DNA from 3 places in the Streptomyces sp. NPDC043861 genome. Region 1 is predicted to be linked to each of the others. Evidence: riboswitches for the same ligand, from Rfam matches in the RefSeq annotation. Region 1 holds a riboswitch; each other region holds the start of a gene.
The links. Region 1 has a riboswitch for cobalamin ahead of cobN (cobaltochelatase subunit CobN). Riboswitches for the same ligand answer to the same signal wherever they lie in the genome.
Positions count from the first base shown of each region.

Region 2: it holds a riboswitch for cobalamin, as region 1 does, so the genes downstream of both, AC068D_RS31855 (energy-coupling factor ABC transporter permease) here and cobN (cobaltochelatase subunit CobN) in region 1, are expected to answer to the same signal.
Region 3: it holds a riboswitch for cobalamin, as region 1 does, so the genes downstream of both, AC068D_RS27080 ((2Fe-2S) ferredoxin domain-containing protein) here and cobN (cobaltochelatase subunit CobN) in region 1, are expected to answer to the same signal.

Region 1 covers NZ_JBWKDP010000003.1:488,102-494,560, reverse strand. The annotation lists gene cobN (cobaltochelatase subunit CobN) at 1-3,072, opposite strand, end outside; cobalamin riboswitch at 3,112-3,250, opposite strand; gene AC068D_RS09830 (cobalamin biosynthesis protein CobG) at 3,306-4,673, shown strand; gene AC068D_RS09825 (precorrin-8X methylmutase) at 4,670-5,311, shown strand; gene AC068D_RS09820 (precorrin-2 C(20)-methyltransferase) at 5,308-6,459, shown strand, end outside.
Region 2 covers NZ_JBWKDP010000018.1:122,326-128,784, forward strand. The annotation lists gene AC068D_RS31830 (hypothetical protein) at 1-172, shown strand, start outside; gene AC068D_RS31835 (lamin tail domain-containing protein) at 502-951, shown strand; gene dhaK (dihydroxyacetone kinase subunit DhaK) at 1,264-2,256, shown strand; gene dhaL (dihydroxyacetone kinase subunit DhaL) at 2,284-2,904, shown strand; gene dhaM (dihydroxyacetone kinase phosphoryl donor subunit DhaM) at 2,901-3,302, shown strand; cobalamin riboswitch at 3,320-3,539, shown strand; gene AC068D_RS31855 (energy-coupling factor ABC transporter permease) at 3,570-4,271, shown strand; gene AC068D_RS31860 (energy-coupling factor ABC transporter substrate-binding protein) at 4,268-4,639, shown strand; gene cbiQ (cobalt ECF transporter T component CbiQ) at 4,646-5,395, shown strand; gene AC068D_RS31870 (energy-coupling factor ABC transporter ATP-binding protein) at 5,392-6,258, shown strand.
Region 3 covers NZ_JBWKDP010000013.1:159,327-165,785, forward strand. The annotation lists gene pgm (phosphoglucomutase (alpha-D-glucose-1,6-bisphosphate-dependent)) at 1-1,418, opposite strand, end outside; gene AC068D_RS27065 (DoxX family protein) at 1,567-2,109, shown strand; gene AC068D_RS27070 (hypothetical protein) at 2,308-2,523, opposite strand; gene AC068D_RS27075 (antibiotic biosynthesis monooxygenase family protein) at 3,112-3,444, opposite strand; cobalamin riboswitch at 4,054-4,243, shown strand; gene AC068D_RS27080 ((2Fe-2S) ferredoxin domain-containing protein) at 4,284-4,673, shown strand; gene AC068D_RS27085 (ABC transporter substrate-binding protein) at 4,793-5,782, shown strand; gene AC068D_RS27090 (FecCD family ABC transporter permease) at 5,779-6,459, shown strand, end outside.

The DNA of each region.
Region 1 (6,459 bases):
CGCGACCGCGATCCGCTTGTACGCCGTCTCCATCTCCTCGCGCGCGGCGCGGCCTTCGAGACCGCGGCCGTAGGCGTAGCCGCCCCACACCGTGTAGACCTCGGCGAGATCGGCGTCGGTGCGCCAGTCCCGGGAGTCGATCAGCTGGAGGAGACCGGCGCCGTAGGTGCCCGGGCGGGAGCCGAAGATACGGGTGGTGGCGCGGCGCTCGTCGCCGTGCTCGGCGAGGTCGGCCTGGGCATGGGCGCGTACGTAGTTGACCTCGGCGGGCTCGTCGAGCGAGGCGGCGAGCCGCACCGCGTCGTCGAGCAGGCCGATGACGTGCGGGAACGCGTCCCGGAAGAAGCCGGAGATCCGTAGCGTGACATCGATGCGCGGGCGGCCCAGCTCCTCGGCGGGGACGGGCTCCAGACCGCTGACCCGGCGCGACGCGTCGTCCCAGACGGGGCGGATGCCCAGCAGCGCGAGGGCCTCGGCGACATCGTCACCGGCGGTGCGCATCGCGCTGGTGCCCCACAGGGAGAGGCCGACGGAGGTGGGCCAGTCGCCGTTGTCGGTGCGGTAACGCGTCAGCAGCGAGTCGGCGAGGGCCTGGCCGGTCTCCCAGGCGAGCCGGGAGGGGACGGCCTTCGGGTCGACGGAGTAGAAGTTGCGTCCGGTCGGCAGGACGTTGACCAGTCCGCGCAGGGGCGAGCCCGAGGGACCCGCCGGGACGAAGCCGCCGTTCAGCGCGTGCACCGCATGGTCGAGCTCGTCCGTCGTGGCGGACAGCCGCGGGACGACCTCGCGGGCGGCGAAGGCCAGGATGTCGGCGACGGCCTTTCCGTGCCCCTCCGCCACGGAGGCGACGGCGGCCAGGTCCCAGTCGGCCGCCTCCATCGCCTCGACCAGGGCACGGGCGGCGGCCTCAGCCTCGTCGGCGGTGGTACGGGTGGCCGCGGACTCGTCGAGGCCGAGGGCTTCGCGCAGTCCGGGCAGCGCGGCCGTACCGCCCCAGATCTGACGGGCGCGGAGGATGGAGAGGACGAGGTTGACCCGCTCGGGTCCGGTCGGAGCGCCGCCGAGGACATGCAGACCGTCCCGGATCTGGGCGTCCTTGACCTCGCACAGCCAGCCGTCGACATGGAGCAGGAAGTCGTCGAAGCCGTCGTCGTCGGGCCGGTCGTCCATACCCAGGTCGTGGTCCAGCTTCGCCGCCTGGATCAGGGTCCAGATCTGGGCGCGGATGGCCGGGAGCTTCGCCGGGTCCATGGAGGAGATCTGCGCGTACTCGTCGAGCAGTTGCTCGAGCCTCGCGATGTCGCCGTACGAGTCGGCGCGGGCCATCGGCGGGACGAGATGGTCGATGAGGGTGGCGTGCACCCGGCGCTTGGCCTGGGTGCCCTCGCCCGGGTCGTTGACCAGGAACGGGTAGATCAGCGGCAGATCGCCCAGCGCCGCGTCGGGGGCGCAGGCGGCGGACAGGCCCGCGTTCTTGCCGGGCAGCCACTCCAGGTTCCCGTGCTTGCCGAGGTGGATCATCGCGTCGGCGCCGAAGCCGCCGTCGTCGGCGGAGGCGGCGATCCAGCGGTAGGCGGCGAGGTAGTGGTGCGAGGGCGGCAGATCGGGGTCGTGGTAGATCGCGATCGGGTTCTCGCCGAAGCCGCGTGGGGGCTGGATGACGATCAGGAGGTTCCCGCGGCGCAGCGCGGCGAGCACGATGTCGCCCTCGGGGTTGCGGGACCGGTCCAGGAACATCTCGCCGGGCGCGGGGCCCCAGTGCTCCTCGACGTGCTCGCGCAGTTCGGCGGGCAACGTGGCGTACCAGCGCCTGTAGTCGGCGGCCGGGATACGGACCGGGTTGCGGGCGAGCTGCTCCTCGGTGAGCCAGTCCTGGTCGTGGCCGCCCGCCTCGATGAGCGCGCGGATCAGCTCGTCGCCGTCGCCCGACTCCAGGCCGGGCACCTCCTCCTCGGCACCGAAGTCGTACCCCTCCGAGCGCAGGCGGCGCAGGAGGGAGACGGCGGACGCGGGGGTGTCGAGGCCCACCGCGTTGCCGATGCGGGAGTGCTTGGTCGGATACGCGGACAGCACCAGGGCGAGGCGCTTCTCGGCGTTCGGGATGTGGCGCAGCCGGGCGTGGCGCACGGCGATACCGGCGACACGGGCGGCCCGCTCGGGGTCGGCGACATACGCCGGGAGGCCGTCCTCGTCGATCTCCTTGAAGGAGAACGGGACGGTGATCAGGCGCCCGTCGAACTCGGGCACGGCGACCTGGCTGGCGGCGTCCAGCGGGGACAGCCCTTCGTCGTTCTCCTCCCAGGCACTGCGCGTCCCGGTCAGGCACAGGGCCTGCAGCACCGGCACGTCGAGGGAGGCGAGCGCGCCCGCGTCCCAGGACTCGTCGTCGCCGCCGGCCTGCGCTTCGGCGGGGCGGGTGCCGCCCGCGGCGAGGACAGTGGTGACGATGGCGTCGGCGCCCCGCAGCCGGTCGAGGAGTTCGGGCTCGGGGGCGCGCAGGGAGGCGACGTAGAGGGGGAGGGCCTGGGCGCCCGCGTCCTCGATGGCGTCGCAGAGAGTGCCGACGAAGGCGGTGTTGCCGCTCATGTGGTGGGCGCGGTAGTAGAGCACGGCGACCGTGGGGCCCGAAGCGCTCCTCGTCTCGCGGTCCAGGTGGCCCCAGGTGGGCGCGGAGGCCGGCGGTTCGAATCCGTGGCCCGTCAGCACGACCGTGTCGGACAGGAAACGGGCGAGCTGTTCCAGATTGTCCGGACCGCCGTGGGCGAGATAGGCATGCGCCTCGGCCGCGATGCCGATGGGGACGGTGGACGCCTCCATCAGCTGGGCGTCGGGAGCCTGTTCACCGCTGAGGACGACGACCGGCTTCTGCTGGGCGAGCAGGATGTCGAGGCCCTCCTGCCAGGCGCGGATTCCGCCGAGAAGGCGTACGACGACGAGGTCGGCGCCGTCCAGCAGGGCGGGCAGCTCGTCGAGCGGGAGCCGCGAGGGGTTGGCGAACCGGTACTCGACCGGGCCCCCGGCCGCACGGGCACTGAGCAGGTCGGTGTCGGAGGTCGACAACAGCAGGATCATGGCGTGCGCCAGGCCTTCCTCGGGGTGTCCGCGCCCCGGGTGGTCGTGAGGACGGCGGGAGTTCCTGACTCACCGGACCCCGTGGACGAGGCCTGGCTCACAGTGGCGGGACCGCGCCGGATTCCCACCGGGCTTCCTCCCTAGGGTCCTGGGACCCTGTGCCGTCTGCATAGTAGAGGCTGCCCGCTGCCAGGAGGGGGGCCACCTGGAAGGACGTGGGTATGCTCGCCGCCATGCCGCCCACTCCCTCAACCCCAGCAGACCCGGGCGAACCTCGCATACGGGACCGGGGCGACGCCTGCCCCGGCGCACTGCGGCTGCATGCGGCGGACGACGGGCTGCTAGCCCGACTGCGCCTGCCCGGCGGGCTTTTGACGTTTCGTCAGTTCTCAGTCCTGGCCGATGCGGCGGAGTCGCTGGGCGACGGGTCGCTCAGCATCACCTCACGGGGGAACGTCGAGCTGCGGGGCCTGGGGGAGGCGTGCGGAGCGCGGCTCGCGAGCTTGCTGCGGGAGACCGGCCTGCTGCCGACCGAGACCCATGAGCGGGTGCGGAACATCGTGGCCTCACCGCTCGCCGGCCTGGACGGACTCGGTTGCGCGGACGTGCAGTTGTGGACCCGCGAACTGGACGCACTGCTGTGCGCGACCGGATGGGCGGCCGGCCTCTCAGGCCGGTTCCTGTTCGCTCTGGACGACGGGCGTGGCGATGTGTCCGGGCTCGGCGCCGATGTGACCTTGCTCGCAGAGCCGGGCGACCGGGCGGGCAACCCGGCGGGCGACCGGATGCGCGACTCGGCCGTCGTGCGGGCCGGGAAGGCCGCCTTCCGCGTCCCCGCCGCCGATGCCCCGCGGGCGGCCGTCGCCGCCGCCGAAGCCTTCCTCGCCGCGGCCGCCGCGGCCGGCACGGGCGCCTGGCGCGTCGGGGAGCTGCCTGCCGCACAGGACATGGCGCTCGGCGCATATCTGGAAAGGGCGGGCATCCCGGCGGAACCGGCCCGGCCACCCGGCCCACCGGAGGACGGGCACGCGGTCACCGCCGACGGTGACGGTCCGCTGCCGGGCGTGCCCGGAGGGCGGGGCCCCCGGCCCGGGGTCGTCGAAGGGCCCGGCCGTTGGACCGTTTCCGTCGCCGCGCCGCTCGGTCGGCTCACCGTCGCGCAGGTCCGCGCACTGTTTCCCGAGCCCTCGGGCGAGGTACGGCTCACCCCGTGGCGCGGGATCGTCGTGACCGGATTCGCCGATCGCGAAGCGGCGCGGGCACGCCTTGCGCGGCTGGCCGGCGCCGGACTGATCACCAGCGCCGACTCCCCCTGGTACGGCGTCGGCGCCTGTACCGGACGGCCCGGATGCGCCAAGTCCCTGGCCGACGTCAGAGCCGACGCGAAGGCCCGACCGGGCGCACTGCCCGTGTACTGGTCGGGCTGCGAGCGCAGATGCGGCCATCCGCAGGAGGAGTACGTGGACGTCGTGGCCACCGGCGACGGCAGCTACCGCGTGAGCGTGCACGGGGTCGGCGTACCCGTGACGTCACCCGCACAACTCGAGGACGCCGTGGCCAGGGCACGTACCCACACCCGTACCCGTACGACGACGAAATGAGCGAGAGCAGAGTGTTCGACTACGAGAAGGACGGGGCGGAGATCTACCGCCAGTCCTTTGCCACCATCCGCGCCGAAGCCGACCTCGCCGCGCTCCCCGCGGATGTCAGCCAGGTCGCGGTGCGGATGATCCACGCCTGCGGCATGGTCGATCTCGTCCGCGATCTCGCCTATTCGCCCGAGGTGGTGGCCCGCGGCCGTGCGGCCCTGCGCGCGGGTGCCCCCGTCCTGTGCGACGCCCAGATGGTGGCGAGCGGAGTCACGCGCAAGCGGCTGCCCGCCGACAACGACGTGATCTGCACGCTCTCCGACCCGTCCGTGCCGGCGCTCGCCGCCGAACTGGGCACCACTCGCAGCGCCGCCGCCCTGGAGCTGTGGCGCGACCGTCTCGACGGAGCGGTCGTCGCCGTCGGCAACGCACCCACCGCCCTCTTCCGGCTCCTGGAGATGATCAAGGAGGGGGCGCCCCGCCCCGCCGCCGTCATCGGCGTCCCGGTCGGTTTCATCGGCGCGGCCGAGTCCAAGGACGCGCTCGCCGCTCACGGTTCGGAACTGGACCACCTGGTGGTGCGCGGGCGGCGCGGCGGCAGCGCCATGGCGGCCGCGGCGATCAACGCAATGGCGAGTGAGGCGGAATGAGCACCGAGAAGCGCGGCCGGCTGTACGGCGTCGGGCTCGGCCCCGGCGACCCGTCCCTGATGACCCTGCGAGCGGTCGAGGTCATCGCGGAGGCGGACGTCGTGGCGTACCACTGTGCCCGCCACGGCCGTTCCATCGCCCGCTCGATCGTGGCGAAGCACCTGCGCTCCGACCACATCGAAGAGCGCCTGATGTATCCGATCACGGTCGAGACCACCGACCACCCCGGTGGCTACCGGGGTGCGCTCGACGACTTCTACGAGGAGGCCGCCGAGCGGCTCGCGGCGCACCTCGACGCCGGACGGACCGTGGCCGTGCTGGCGGAGGGCGACCCGCTCTTCTACGGGTCCTACCAGCACATGCACAAGCGCCTGGCCCATCGCTATCCGACCGAGGTCGTCCCCGGCGTCACCTCGGTGAGTGCGGCCGCCGCCCGGCTCGGCAAGCCGCTGGTGGAGGCCGAGGAAGTGCTGACGATCATCCCCGGCACCCTGCCGGAGGAGGAGCTGACGGCCCGTATCGCCTCGACCGACTCGGCGGTGGTCATGAAGCTGGGACGTACGTTCCCGGCGGTGCGCCGTGCTCTGGACCGCGCGGGCCGGCTGGACGACGCGCACTACGTGGAGCGGGCCACGATGGAGGGCGAGCGCACGGAACATCTGGCGGACGTGGACCCGGAGTCGGTGCCGTACTTCTCGGTCGCGGTGCTGCCGAGCCGGGTCGACGAAGTGCCTCCGGCCGCCCGCGCCGAGGGCGAGGTCGTCGTCGTCGGCACCGGCCCCGCGGGCCCGCTCTGGCTCACGCCCGAGACCCGGGGGGCGCTCGCATCCGCCGACGACCTCGTCGGCTACACGACCTACCTGGAGCGGGTACCGGCCCGCCCCGGCCAGCGCCGCCACGGCTCCGACAACAAGGTGGAGTCGGAGCGCGCCGAGCTCGCCCTGGACCTCGCACGGCGCGGGCGGCGCGTCGCCGTCGTGTCCGGCGGCGACCCCGGGGTCTTCGCGATGGCCACGGCGGTGCTGGAGGTCGCGTCCGAGGAGCCGTACCGGGGCGTGCCCGTGCGTGTCCTGCCGGGTGTGACCGCGGCGAACGCCGCGGCGGCCCGCGCCGGTGCACCGCTGGGCCACGACTACGCGACGATCTCG
Region 2 (6,459 bases), on a different contig from region 1:
CTCGTACGCCGTGCAGGTCGACTTCACCGACTCCTCGGGCAAGGTGGTGGAGTCCCGCATCGTGGGAGCGGAGGATCTCGACCCCGGTGAGCAGGCCCAGCCCCTCGCCATCAGCCGGAAGCCCGCTGAGCTGAATCTGACACCCACGGTCGCGAAGGCACAGCGGTACTGAGCGCAAAGGCACGAGCGGTACCGAGGCGGCCTGCGCGCCATCCGCCGGCATGTCCGCGAGCCGTCTCCCCCGGGCATGCGGGGCGGCACACGCTCGTTCAGAGCCTCTCCCAGAACCCTCCCCCGGCTCCCTCGAAGCCTTCCTCGGACACTTCCGACCCCCTCATCACTCTTTCCCCACCATTCCCTCACGTTTTCTTCGGAGCGGATGGCTTGACATCAACGGCACCCGAGTTCGCAACTCCGGGCCCGCGGCGGGCGAGGAGCACCTAGGCTGGGCGCCTCGCCGGGCCCGTATTGGGGGGTGCCCGGCCGAACTGAGGGACATCCATGCTCCGTACCCGCACCATCGCCGCTGCCGTCATGTCGGCGGCGGCGGGCCTGCTCCTGCTGCCGTCACCCGCTCAGGCAGCCGGTTCGGTCCACCTGTACAAGATCTACTACGACAGCCCCGGCTCGGACCGTGGCGCCAACTCCAGCCTGAACGCCGAGTACGTGCAGATCCGCAACACCACGTCGGCTGCCGTCAGCCTGAAGGGCTGGACCCTGACGGACGCGTCGAACCACAAGTACACCTTCGGGACCTTCACCCTCGGCAAGGGCAAGACGGTCACGGTACGCACCGGCAAGGGGACCAACAGCAGCTCGAACCTCTACCAGCAGCGCGGCTGGTACGTGTGGAACAACGACAAGGACACCGCGACCCTGAAGAAGCCGTCGGGCACGAGGGTCGACACCTGCTCGTACAACTCGACCCGCGTCGACTACAAGATGTGCTGAGGGGAGTCGACCTCCTCTGGGGGCCTGCCGGTCTGACCGGCAGGCCCCCTGCTGTTCACGGGGGCCGACGCGCCAAGGGTGGACCGTTCGCCACCGGACGGGGCCCGGACCCGAAGGGCACCGGGAGGGAAGAAGCCGCACGGATGCGGGCGCCCGACGGGCCGGTTGCCTCGATACTGGAAGGAGCACCAACCTGTCCGGCCCCCGGCGGGGAACCTCCGGGACGACCAAGATCAAAAACTTGCGACACGCATCCTGACCTGCGAAGAACCCATCCAGATCGAGTGCTGCCGGTCTCATCAGGAGGTACCCATGAGGATGCTCATCAATGTCCCCGAGACGGTCGTCGCGGATGCCCTGCGCGGTATGGCCGCCGCACATCCCGAACTCACGGTCGACGTCGAGAACCGGATCGTGGTGCGCGGGGACGCGCCCGTGGCCGGGACGGTGGCACTGATCTCCGGGGGCGGATCCGGGCATGAGCCGCTTCACGGCGGCTTCGTCGGGCCGGGAATGCTGTCCGCGGCCTGTCCCGGAGAGGTGTTCACCTCACCGGTGCCCGATCAGATGGCGCGCGCCGCGGCCGCCGTCGACAGCGGGGCCGGTGTGCTGTTCGTCGTCAAGAACTACACGGGTGACGTCCTGAACTTCGACATGGCCGCCGAGTTGGCCGAGGACGAAGGAGTCCAGGTGGCCAAGGTCCTGGTGAACGATGACGTGGCGGTGACGGACAGCCTGTACACGGCAGGCAGGCGCGGAACGGGCGCGACCCTGTTCGTCGAGAAGATGGCGGGTGCCGCGGCCGAGGAGGGCGCCCCGCTCGAGCGTGTCGCGTCGATCGCCCGCGAGGTGAACACGCGTTCGCGGAGCTTCGGAGTGGCGCTGAGCGCGGTGACCACGCCGGCCAAGGGGACTCCGACGTTCGACCTCCCGCCCGGCGAGCTGGAACTGGGCATCGGCATCCATGGCGAGCCGGGGCGCGAGCGCCGGGCCATGATGACGTCGCGGGAGATCGCCGACTTCGCGGTCGACGCGGTGCTGGAGGACCTCAAGCCGTCCAGCCCGGTCCTGGTGCTCGTCAACGGCATGGGCGCGACCCCCCTGCTGGAGCTGTACGGGTTCAACGCGGAGGTGCACCGTTTGCTCGGCGAGCGGGGTGTGCCGGTGGCCCGTACGCTCGTCGGAAACTATGTGACCTCGCTCGACATGGCCGGCTGCTCGGTGACGATCTGCGCGATGGACGAGGAGCTGCTGCGGCTGTGGGATGCGCCGGTACAGACCCCGGCGCTGCGGTGGGGACGCTGATCCATGGGGCAGAACGAAGGAGGCCGTGTGCTGGACACCGGGTTCTTCCGCAGGTGGATGGACCTAGGAGCCGCCGCCGTGGACCGTGAGGCGGCACACCTCACCGAGCTCGACTCACCCATCGGCGACGCGGACCACGGCGCCAATCTGCAGCGTGGCTTCACCGCGGTCAAGGCCGCTCTGGAGAAGGAGTCGCCGGACACCCCCGGAGCCGTACTGGTCCTGTCCGGACGGCAGTTGATCTCGACGGTCGGCGGGGCGTCGGGGCCGCTGTACGGAACGCTGCTGCGGCGTACGGGCAAGGCGCTCGGCGACGCCGCCGAGGTGTCGCCCCAGCAGCTCACCGATGCGCTGCGCGCCGGCGTCGCCGCCGTGGCACAGCTCGGTGGGGCGAAGGCCGGCGACAAGACGATGCTGGACGCGCTGGAGCCGGCCGTGGAGGCGATGGACGAGTCCTTCGCCGCCGCCCGGGAGGCCGCCGAGCGGGGCGCACTCGCCACCGTGCCCATGCTGGCGCGCAAGGGCAGGGCGAGCTACCTCGGCGAGCGCAGCATCGGGCACCAGGATCCGGGAGCGACGTCCTCCGCGCTGCTGATCGCCGCCCTGGCCGATGCGGAGGCCGGGCCCGCTGCCGAGGAGTCCTCGTGAGTCCCGTCGGGATAGTCCTCGTCTCGCACAGCGCGGAGGTCGCGGCATCGGTCGCCGATCTCGCCAGGGGGCTCGCGGGCGGCGGCGAAACCGCCCCGGTCGCGGCTGCCGGCGGTACACCGGACGGCGGGCTCGGCACCAGCTCGGAGCTGATCACCAGGGCCGCGGAGGAGGTGGACCGGGGCGCCGGCGTCGCGGTGCTGACGGACCTCGGCAGTGCCGTACTCACGGTGAAGACCCTGCTCGCCCTGGGGGACGAACTGCCCCGGGACACCAGGTTGGTGGACGCGCCCTTCGTCGAAGGGGCGGTCGCGGCGCTCGTCACCGCCTCGGCGGGCGGCGACCTGGATGCGGTGGAAGCGGCGGCCACGGAGGCGTACGCATACCGAAAGGTGTGACGTTGCGCATCCGTGCGCGGCTTGTGATGTACCTGGTCAAAGCACTAATGTCGCACCGCCTTGGTGAACGGGAAACCGGTGGAGTACCGGTGCGGCCCTCGCCACTGTGATCGGGAAGTCCGGCTCCATCCGCAAGGAAGCCACTGGATCGCCGAGGGAGACCTCGACGTCCGGGAAGGCGGAGCCCGGGCGGCAGGACCCGTCAGCCAGGAGACCGGCCAGGGCGCGTTGTCCATCCACGAGGTGCTGGAGAGGGTCTCCCCAACCATGCATATAGCCGAGGGGTATCTGCCCCCGTTGCACGCGGCCGCCTGGGGCGCCGCGTCCGCCCCGTTCGTGATCCACGGAGTGAGGGCACTCACCCGGGAGGTAAAAGCCAACCCCGAGTCGACTCTGCTGCTCGGCGCATCCGGTGCCTTCACCTTCGTACTGTCGGCGCTCAAGATTCCCTCGGTGACGGGCAGTTGCTCCCATCCCACGGGCACCGGTCTCGGCGCGATCCTGTTCAGACCACCGATCATGGCGGTGCTCGGCACCATCACGCTGCTGTTCCAGGCGCTGTTGCTGGCGCACGGGGGCCTCACCACTCTCGGCGCCAACGTCTTCTCCATGGCGATCGTCGGCCCATGGGCCGGATATGCGGTGTACCGGATGCTGCGGCGGTTCGAACTGCCGGTGATGGTGAGCGTGTTCTGCGGCGCGTTCGTGGCCGACCTCTCCACGTACTGCGTCACCAGCGTGCAGCTGGCGCTGGCGTTCCCCGACCCGAGCAGTGGCGTCCCCGGCGCGCTCGCCAAGTTCGGCGGCATCTTCGCCGTCACCCAGATCCCGCTCGCGGTCAGCGAGGGCCTGCTCACCGTGCTGGTGATGCGCCTTCTGGTGCAGTCCAGCCGAGGTGAGCTGACCCGCCTCGGTGTGCTGCTCCAGGGCGGCGAGCAGGGCAAGACGAAGGAGACCGCTGCCCGATGAACCGCAACACGAAGATCAACGCACTGCTTCTGGCGCTCGTGGCCGCGCTGGCGGTACTTCCGCTCGTGCTGGGGCTGGGTGACCACAAGGAGGAGCCGTTCACCGGCGCCGATGCCGAGGCGGAGACGGCGATCACCGAGCTGCAGCCGGACTACGAGCCCTGGTTCGCCCCGCTGTACGAGCCCCCCTCGGGGGAGATCGAATCGGCGCTGTTCGCCCTGCAGGCGGCGCTCGGCGCGGGGGTACTGGCGTACTACTTCGGACTGCGCAAGGGGCGCCGCCAGGGCGAGGCCCGTGCGGAGGCACACGGCGCATCGACCACGGCCACCGAGGAAGCGGACTCCCCCGCCGGCCGGACCACGGCGTAACCGCCGATGCTGCCGATCGACGCGGCGGCGCACAGCAGTCGCTGGCGCCGCCGTCATCCATGCGAGAAGGCGGTGCTCGGGCTGGGACTGACCGTCTGTGCCGTCTCACTGCCGCCCTGGCCCGGCGCCGTGCTGGTCGCGGCCGTCACCGTGGTGGTGCTGCTCGGGCCCGCCGGGGTGACGCTGCATCAGTTGTGGCGGGCTTGGCGCATTCCGCTCGGCTTCTGTGTCACCGGAGCGGTGCCGCTGCTGTTCGCGGTGGGCGGGCCCGACGGTGTGGTGGCTCTTGCTCCCGACGGGCCGCTGCACGCGGGGCGGCTGCTGCTGCGCACATCGGCGGCGTCCCTCGGGGTGTTGCTGTTCGCGTTCACCACGCCGGTGTCCGACGTACTGCCCCGGCTGGTGCGTGCGGGCGTGCCGGCGCCTGTGGTCGATGTCGCCCTCGTCATGTACCGGATCAGCTTTCTGCTCCTCGACTCGGTGAGCCGGATCCGCCAGGCGCAGGCCGCCAGGCTCGGCCACACCACCCGCGCAGCGACCTGGCGTTCCCTCGCGGGCCTCGGGGCGACCGCGTTCGTCCGCGCCTTCGACCGCGCGCACCGGCTGCAGACGGGACTCGCCGGGCGCGGTTACGACGGGAACCTGCGGGTCCTGGTGCCGCAGGCATCGGTTTCCGTGCGCTTCCTGACGGCCACGGGCGTGCTTCTCGCGGGAATCGTGGCTCTCACCCTCGTACTGGAAAGGTCCCTGTCATGACTGCGTCCACGAGGATCCGGTCCGCATCGGCCGTGGTGGAGCTGGACGGCGTGGGATACGCGTACGCCGACGGCCCCCAGGTGCTCGGCGACGTGGACTTCGCGGTCCCTGCCGGGCGCTCGCTGGCACTGCTGGGCCGCAACGGCAGCGGAAAGACGACGCTGCTGCGGCTGCTGAGCGGCGGGCTTCGGTGCGGCCGGGGCCGGCTGCTGCTGGACGGCGCGCCGGTGTCCTACGACCGTGGCGGGCTGACCCGGCTCCGGACGACCGTGCAGCTGGTCGTGCAGGACCCCGACGACCAGCTGTTCGCCGCGTCCGTGGGCCAGGACGTGTCGTTCGGACCCATGAATCTCGGGCTTCCCCAGGACGAGGTCCGGGCCCGGGTCGCCGAGTCGCTGGAGGCGCTGGACATCACCGCGCTCGAGGACCGGCCGACGCATCTGCTCTCGTACGGCCAGCGCAAACGCGCGGCGATCGCGGGGGCCCTGGCGATGCGGCCGCGCGTACTGATCCTGGACGAACCGACCGCCGGTCTCGATCCGCACGGCCAGGAACGGTTGCTCGAGGTGCTGGACCGACTGCGCAGGAGCGGGACCACCGTGGTGATGGCCACGCACGACGTGGATCTCGCCCTCCGCTGGGCCGACGACGCCGCAGTGCTGTCCCCGTCCGGTCTGCGGACCGGGCCGATCGCGGAGCTGCTCGCCGACCAGGAGCTGCTGGACGCGGCGCGGCTGCGGCGCCCATGGGCGATGGCGGTGGCGGAAGTACTGCGCACCCATGGCCTGCTCGGCCCGGCCGCGCCCGGGCCACGGACCCCTGAGGAGCTGGACCGCTGGGCGGTGGCACGGCCGGGTTCGTAGGCGAGCCGCACTCCCCTGCCGGACGCCCGACGTCCGGTACCGGGGAGTCCGCCGGGCGGCGACGCCAGGCCGGTCCCGGGTCTGGGGCCGGGACGCGTCGTGCGTCCCGGCCCCGGCGGGTTTCGTCCCCGCCTACGTCCTGCGGCGGGCCCTCCCCGCCTCCGCCCTGCACCTTTCCGGGCCAGTTTTTCGGCCTTCGCA
Region 3 (6,459 bases), on a different contig from region 1:
GTGTCGGCCGTCACCTGCTCGGGAGACAGACGGCTCAGTACCGCCTTCTCCTCACGGGTCGCGGGGGCGTCGACACGGGCGTAGGCCGGTTCGCCGAAGCGGGAGGTGAGCGACGCGTAGTGCTCGCTCGGCGTCCGCTCCGTCACGGCCAGGATCTCGGACGCGAGCAGGGCGAGGATGATGCCGTCCTTGTCGGTGGTCCACACCGACCCGTCCCGACGGAGGAAGGAGGCCCCTGCGGACTCCTCACCTCCGAAGCCGAGGGTGCCGTCGACCAGCCCGTCCACGAACCACTTGAAGCCGACGGGTACTTCGATCAGCTCGCGGCCGATGTCGGCCGCCACCCGGTCGATCATTCCGGACGACACCAGTGTCTTGCCCACGGCGGCACCGGCCGGCCACTGGTCGCGATGGGTGTAGAGATAGGCGATGGCCGTGGCGAGATAGTGGTTGGGATTCATCAGCCCGCCGTCCGGCGTGACGATGCCGTGCCGGTCGGCGTCGGCATCGTTGCCCGTGGCGATCCCGAACCGGTCGCGCTCCTCGATCAGTGACGCCATGGCGTACCGGGACGAGCAGTCCATCCGGATCTTGCCGTCCCAGTCCAGCGTCATGAACCGCCAGGTGGGGTCGGTGCCCGGGTTGACGACGGTCAGATCGAGGCGGTGCTCCTCGGCGATACGTCCCCAGTAGGCCACGGATGCGCCTCCCAGGGGGTCGGCGCCGATACGCACCCCCGCCGCGCGCACGGCGTCCAGGTCGAGTACGGACGGCAGGTCCCGGACGTAGGTGCCCAGGAAGTCGTACCGTCCGGTGGTCTCGGCGGCCAGGGCCCTGGTGTACGGCAGCCGGCGTACGTCCTTCAGCCCGCCTGCGATGATCTCGTTGGCGCGATCCTGGATCCATCCGGTCGCCTCCGAACCGGCGGGGCCGCCGTTCGGCGGGTTGTACTTGAAGCCCCCGTCGGCCGGCGGATTGTGCGAGGGCGTGACCACCACACCGTCGGCGCGGCCGGAGGCATGTTCGCGATTGTGCGTGATTACGGCGTGGGACACCGCGGGGGTGGGGGTGTAGCCGTCCTCGGTGTCGATGAGTACGGAGACACCGTTCGCCGCGAAGACCTCCAGTGCGGTCACCCGGGCGGGCTCGGAGAGCGCATGGGTGTCGGCACCGAGGAACAGCGGCCCGTCGGTGCCCTGCTGGGCCCGGTACTCACAGATCGCCTGGCTGGTGGCGGCGATGTGATCCTCGTTGAACGCGGTGGCGAGGGAGGACCCCCGGTGGCCCGACGTGCCGAAGGCGACACGCTGGTCGGGTTCGGCCGGATCGGGGTGCAGGGCGTAGTACGCGGTCACCAGCCGAGCCACATCAATGAGATCCTCCGGTCGGGCCGGCTGTCCCGCGCGCTCGTTCAGCATCCGTCCAGTCCTCCACATCGTTCATGCGATCAGTGCACGAGTCATGGTCGCTCGTCCGGCGCGTTTCGTCCGGCTGCCCCTCCGCACGCACACGCGGGCGGACGTGCCGGCCGTGCATGCCCAGAGTCCTCCCGGGCATCCGCACCGTATGGCGATTCTCCGAAAGTTGGCCCGTCCGCTGCTGGCATCCGCTTTCATCACGGGCGGTTTTCAGCTGCTGCGTCACCCGGACTCCGCGGCCCCGGCGTTCGTGCCGGTGGCCCTGCCGCTCGCGGCACGGATCCCGGCGCTTCCCCAGGACCCCGGGCAATGGGCACGTATCAACGGCGCCGTGCAGGTCGGCGCGGGTGTGCTGATGGCCCTGGGCCGTTTCCCCCGTCTGTCCGCGTCGGCTCTCGCCCTCACCCTGGCCGCGACCATGTCGGCCGAGGACCGGTACCGCACGCCGGAGGACCCGGAGGAACGTGCGCGGCTGCGGAGCCACCTCTGCACGGACCTGTCCATGCTGGGAGGCCTGCTGATCGCCGTTGCCGACACGCACGGCAAGCCGTCCTTGGCCCACCGTTCGCGTCATGCGGCGGTCAGGGGACATCGTTCCGCGCGCCGTGCGATCGGCGGGGCGACCGCGCGTCCGGTGGCCCGCGCCAGGGCTGTGGCCCACACCGTCGGCAGGCGGCTGCCGACGGCATGAGGGACGGCCCGACGCGGGACGGGGCGGTGCTCATGGGGCCGTACTCGAGCAGGCGCCGTCACCGTCGGCCGGCTGCTCGGGGCCACTGCCGTGAGCCTCGAACGGAGCTCGAGTCGAACCGAGCCTGCCCCGGGGCATGCGTGGAGGCCAGGGCGGGCCCATACGTCCTGGCCTCCGGTCTCGTAAGTCCCGCCGTTGTCAGGCCAGGGCGATGCCGTCGAGTTTGCCGTTCTTCGCATCGTCGACCAGCGAGGAGAACTGGTCGGCGCTCATCTGCACACGCTGTCCGAAATCGTCGGTCAGGACGATCCGGCGCTCGATGGGGGCGCGGGGGTCCACGAACAGCTGCGGACAGCCGCAGTCGCACTTTCCGCAGAACGTCGCCACAGGCTCCAGCCCGCTGATGTCGGTCATGCTTTCCACCTCCAGGGGTGCGGAGCACCGGCTTGCCGGCGACCGCAGGGACTGCTTGCGGGATACCCCGTGCGCGGAGGGGCGATGCGCACAGGCACGGCCCACCGGGGCACGAGGCATGGCGGGTGTGCTTGCGTGCTCCCTCCACCGCCCTCAATGCCCCGGCCCGTCACGGCTTTCCGGGAACTCGGGACAGCTGGTGGCCGACTCCATGGGAGGGGAGCACCCGTGTGTCACGGACCTTCCTGCGCCTGCTTCGCTCGCGGCGTGCCGTGCCAAGTTCCGGTCGATGCCTTGACCGCGCTCGATGCCCCGCCCCGTCGGCCCCCGTCGGCTCCCGGCCCATCGGCCCGGCGTCGGGCCGAGGCGAGCCTCAGCGGGCACGATCCGGTCCGTCACTCACGGGACGCCGGCACCGGTGGCAGCGGCGAGTTCCTGCGGTGCGGCACCATCGGCGGTGCTCACGCAGTCATGCGGTGATGTTCCGGGCCCCACGCTCGGCGGTGGCACGGTCGTTGAGGGTCATGCGTGAGCGTCGACCGGCTGGGTTGCTCTTCCCGGACGGGATCTGAATGCCGTGCTCGCACCTCACTTGGCGTGCACTGACTCGACCCGGTACAGCCGCGGCTGTGCGTCCGTCGCGATCGTCGCTGCCTGGTCCATGTGGGCGCGGGCCTCCGGGTCGGTGAGCATCGCATGGTAGTGCGCCTCGGACTCCCATTGGGCGTAGTTGATGACGCGCTCGCCGTCCTGGGAGGCATGAAAGTTGGCACAGACGAAGCCGGGTTGGTGCTTCATCGTTTCCTCGGTGGCGCGCGCCAGCAGCGCGATGAGCTCGGCCTGGCGGTCGGGTGCGACAGTGAAGACGTTGATGAGTGTCGCCACCCGGCGGGTGGTGTCGATGTTCGCGGTAACAGTCATGGTCGGATTGCTCCCCTTACTGCGCTGGAGGAGCGCGGGTGCGGGTCCGCATTCCCCCGATCGGACGCGGACTGGACTGATGCATGCTCAGGTGCCGGTGACCGGACCGGGCTCTCGCTGCCGACGGCTCAGGAGGGGGCGCCGCGCCAGGGATGCGCCGACGGCGCATCACCCGCGCCCGGCCGCTCCGTTGTCCCGGCCGTGTGCGCACCCACCCGCGCTCGGTCGCTTCCTTGTAGGCGGGCCTTGCGGACCGTGCGGCGGAAGGTCGTCAGGACAGCCGGCCCGGCGAAGGTGACGCGGATGAAGCCGGTGATGGCCCGCCCCGGTGTCCCCGGCCCAGTGACGTCGCGAAGTCGAAGGCGATGCCGCGCTGCCATGGTTCGGTGAAGGGCGCGCCCGGCAGCCAGGCGAGGGAGCTGCCGGGGTTGGTCCACCGACCAGGGCCGGGCCGACAGGCTGAGCAGGGGGCGGGCCGCTCGATGTGACCACGGACCGGCCTGTTTGTACAGGGCGCGCGTGAGCCCCACGGAGGCGCACGTCGCTCGCTCCCGGGGGCCGCGTGCCGCCGTTCCCCCCGGGCGGTCCGACCGCGGACTTATGACGTGGAGAGTCTTTCTGTCATGATGTCCCGCGAATAGGCGACGGCGGAACGAGGAAGCCGGTGTGAATCCGGCGCGGTCCCGCCACTGTGATCGGCGAGCGGATCCCGAACAGACCACTGCCCCCATGCGGGTGGGAAGGCCGGGACGAGCACTGACCCGAGAGCCAGGAGACTCACGCGGTCGCCTCCTCGAAGTGACTGGGGCGGATTTCCCCGGAGAGGAGCGTTTGTCGGAATGCCCAGGAGACCGTCACCTGCCGGTTCCGTTCCGTGCCGGATCGTGGTGTGCAGGGACTGCTGCTGCGGCAGCCCCAAGGTGACCGGCGTCGATCATCGGGAGCAGACCGCGCGTCTCGCCATGGACGCGCCGGTTCGTGTCTCCGACTGTCTCGACGTGTGCGACCAGGCGAACGTGATCGTCGTGCAGCCCTCGTCCGAGGGCCGCGCCGCGGGCGGCAGGCCGGCCTGGTTCGGTCTCGTCAACGACGCGGCGGCGACCGAGGACATCGCCGCCTGGGTACGGGCCGGCGGACCGGGCCTCGCCGCGCTGCCGGACATCCTCGAGCTCTACGCCTTCACCCCGCCACGGCGCGTCCGGTCCAGGGCACTCCCCGACGCCGGCTGACCCGAACACGCCCCGCACATTCCCACGCCGGACCGGGCGTCCTCCGACGAGTCCCGATTCCGACCAGCCACCGGACCACCGTCCGGACCGTTCAGGACCACCCTGCGGTGAGAGGATCCTTGATGGGCAAGCGCCCGACATCCCTGCTGTCGGCCATGGCCGCTGCCGTACTGATATCCGGCTGCGGCGGCACCGTGACCCGGGACGACGCCCCGTCGGCGGACTCCGCTGCCAAGGGTTTCCCGGTCACCGTGTCCAACTGCGGTGTGAAGACGACCTATCAGCGTCCCCCGCAGCGCGCGGTGTCGCTGAACCAGCACGCGACCGAGGTCATGCTGGCACTGGGGCTGCAGGACTCGATGGTGGGCACCGCCTATCTCGATGACAAGATCCTCCCGAAGTACCGGGACGCCTACGACGGGATCAAGGTCCTGGCGAAGGAGTACCCCTCGTTCGAGACGCTGCTCGCCGCCGAACCGGACGTGGCCTACGGCGGTTTCGCCAGCACATTCGACGAGAAGGAAGGACGCAGCCGCGACGCCCTCTCCAAGGCGGGGGTCAACTCCTATCTGAACATCGAGGAGTGCCCGTCCGGGCCGGTGACGATGGCCACGATGGACCAGGAGATCCGGAACGTGGCGAAGATCTTCGGCGTGCCGGACCGGGCGGAGCGGCAGCTCAAGGAGCTCCACGTCACGCTGGACACGGTCGAGGACAAGCTCGCCGGAGTCACCCCGGTGAAGACCTTCGTGTACGACAGCGGTGACAAGACCGCCTTCACCGCGGGCGGTGCGGGCATCGGCAACGAGATGATCAAGCAGGCCGGTGGGGTGAACCTCTTCGCCGACCTGGACAAGGCGTTCGGTGACGTGTCGTTCGAGCAGGTGGCCGAGCGCGCGCCCGAGGTGATCGTCATCTACGACTACGGCGACCAACCCGTCGAGGACAAGAAGAAGTTCCTCCTCGCGAACCCGGCGCTGAAGGACGTACCCGCCGTCAAGAACAGGCGGTTCGCGGTGCTGCCGCTCTCGTCCACGGTGCTGGGCGTCCGGGTGCCGTCCGGTGTGGAGTCCTTGGCCCGCCAGGTTCACCCGGACCGGTTCAAGTGACCGACGCCACGGGTGTGGCGGAGGCGACGGATACGCAAGGGACGACCGGGGCGCGTGGCCCGACGAGCGGGCGAACGGCGGCGGGTGCCGCCGCCGTTCGCCGCCCGGGGATCCCCTACCCGCTCGTCCTCGTACTGCTCGCCGCGCTGCTGGCCGTCGCGGCCACCTTCGGGATCGCGGCCGGGTCCATCAGTGTCCCGGCCGACCAGGTCTGGGGCATCCTGCTGCACCGGCTGCACCCTTCGCTCGCCGAACCGACCTGGACACCGGTCCGCGAGACGATCGTCATCGACGTCCGGTTGCCCCGGGTGCTGCTGTCGGGCGTGGTGGGCGCGGGCCTGGCGGTGTCGGGAATGGCGCTGCAAGCACTTGTGCGCAACCCCCTCGCGGACCCGATGCTGCTCGGCGTTTCGTCGGGCGCATCGGTCGGTGCGGTGCTGGTCCTCGTCTTCAACGTCACCCTGTTCGGTGTGTTCTCCCTGCCGGTGGCCGCGTTCCTCGGCGCTCTCGCAGCTCTGGTCGCCGTTTACTTCCTGGCCCGGTCCGGCGGGCGGATGACGACCGTGCGGCTTGTCCTGGCAGGCGTGGCGACGGCCGAGGTGCTGTCCGCGCTCGCCAGCCTCCTGGTCGTCACGTCCAACGACCCGCACAAGACGCAGTCGGCGCTGCGCTGGATG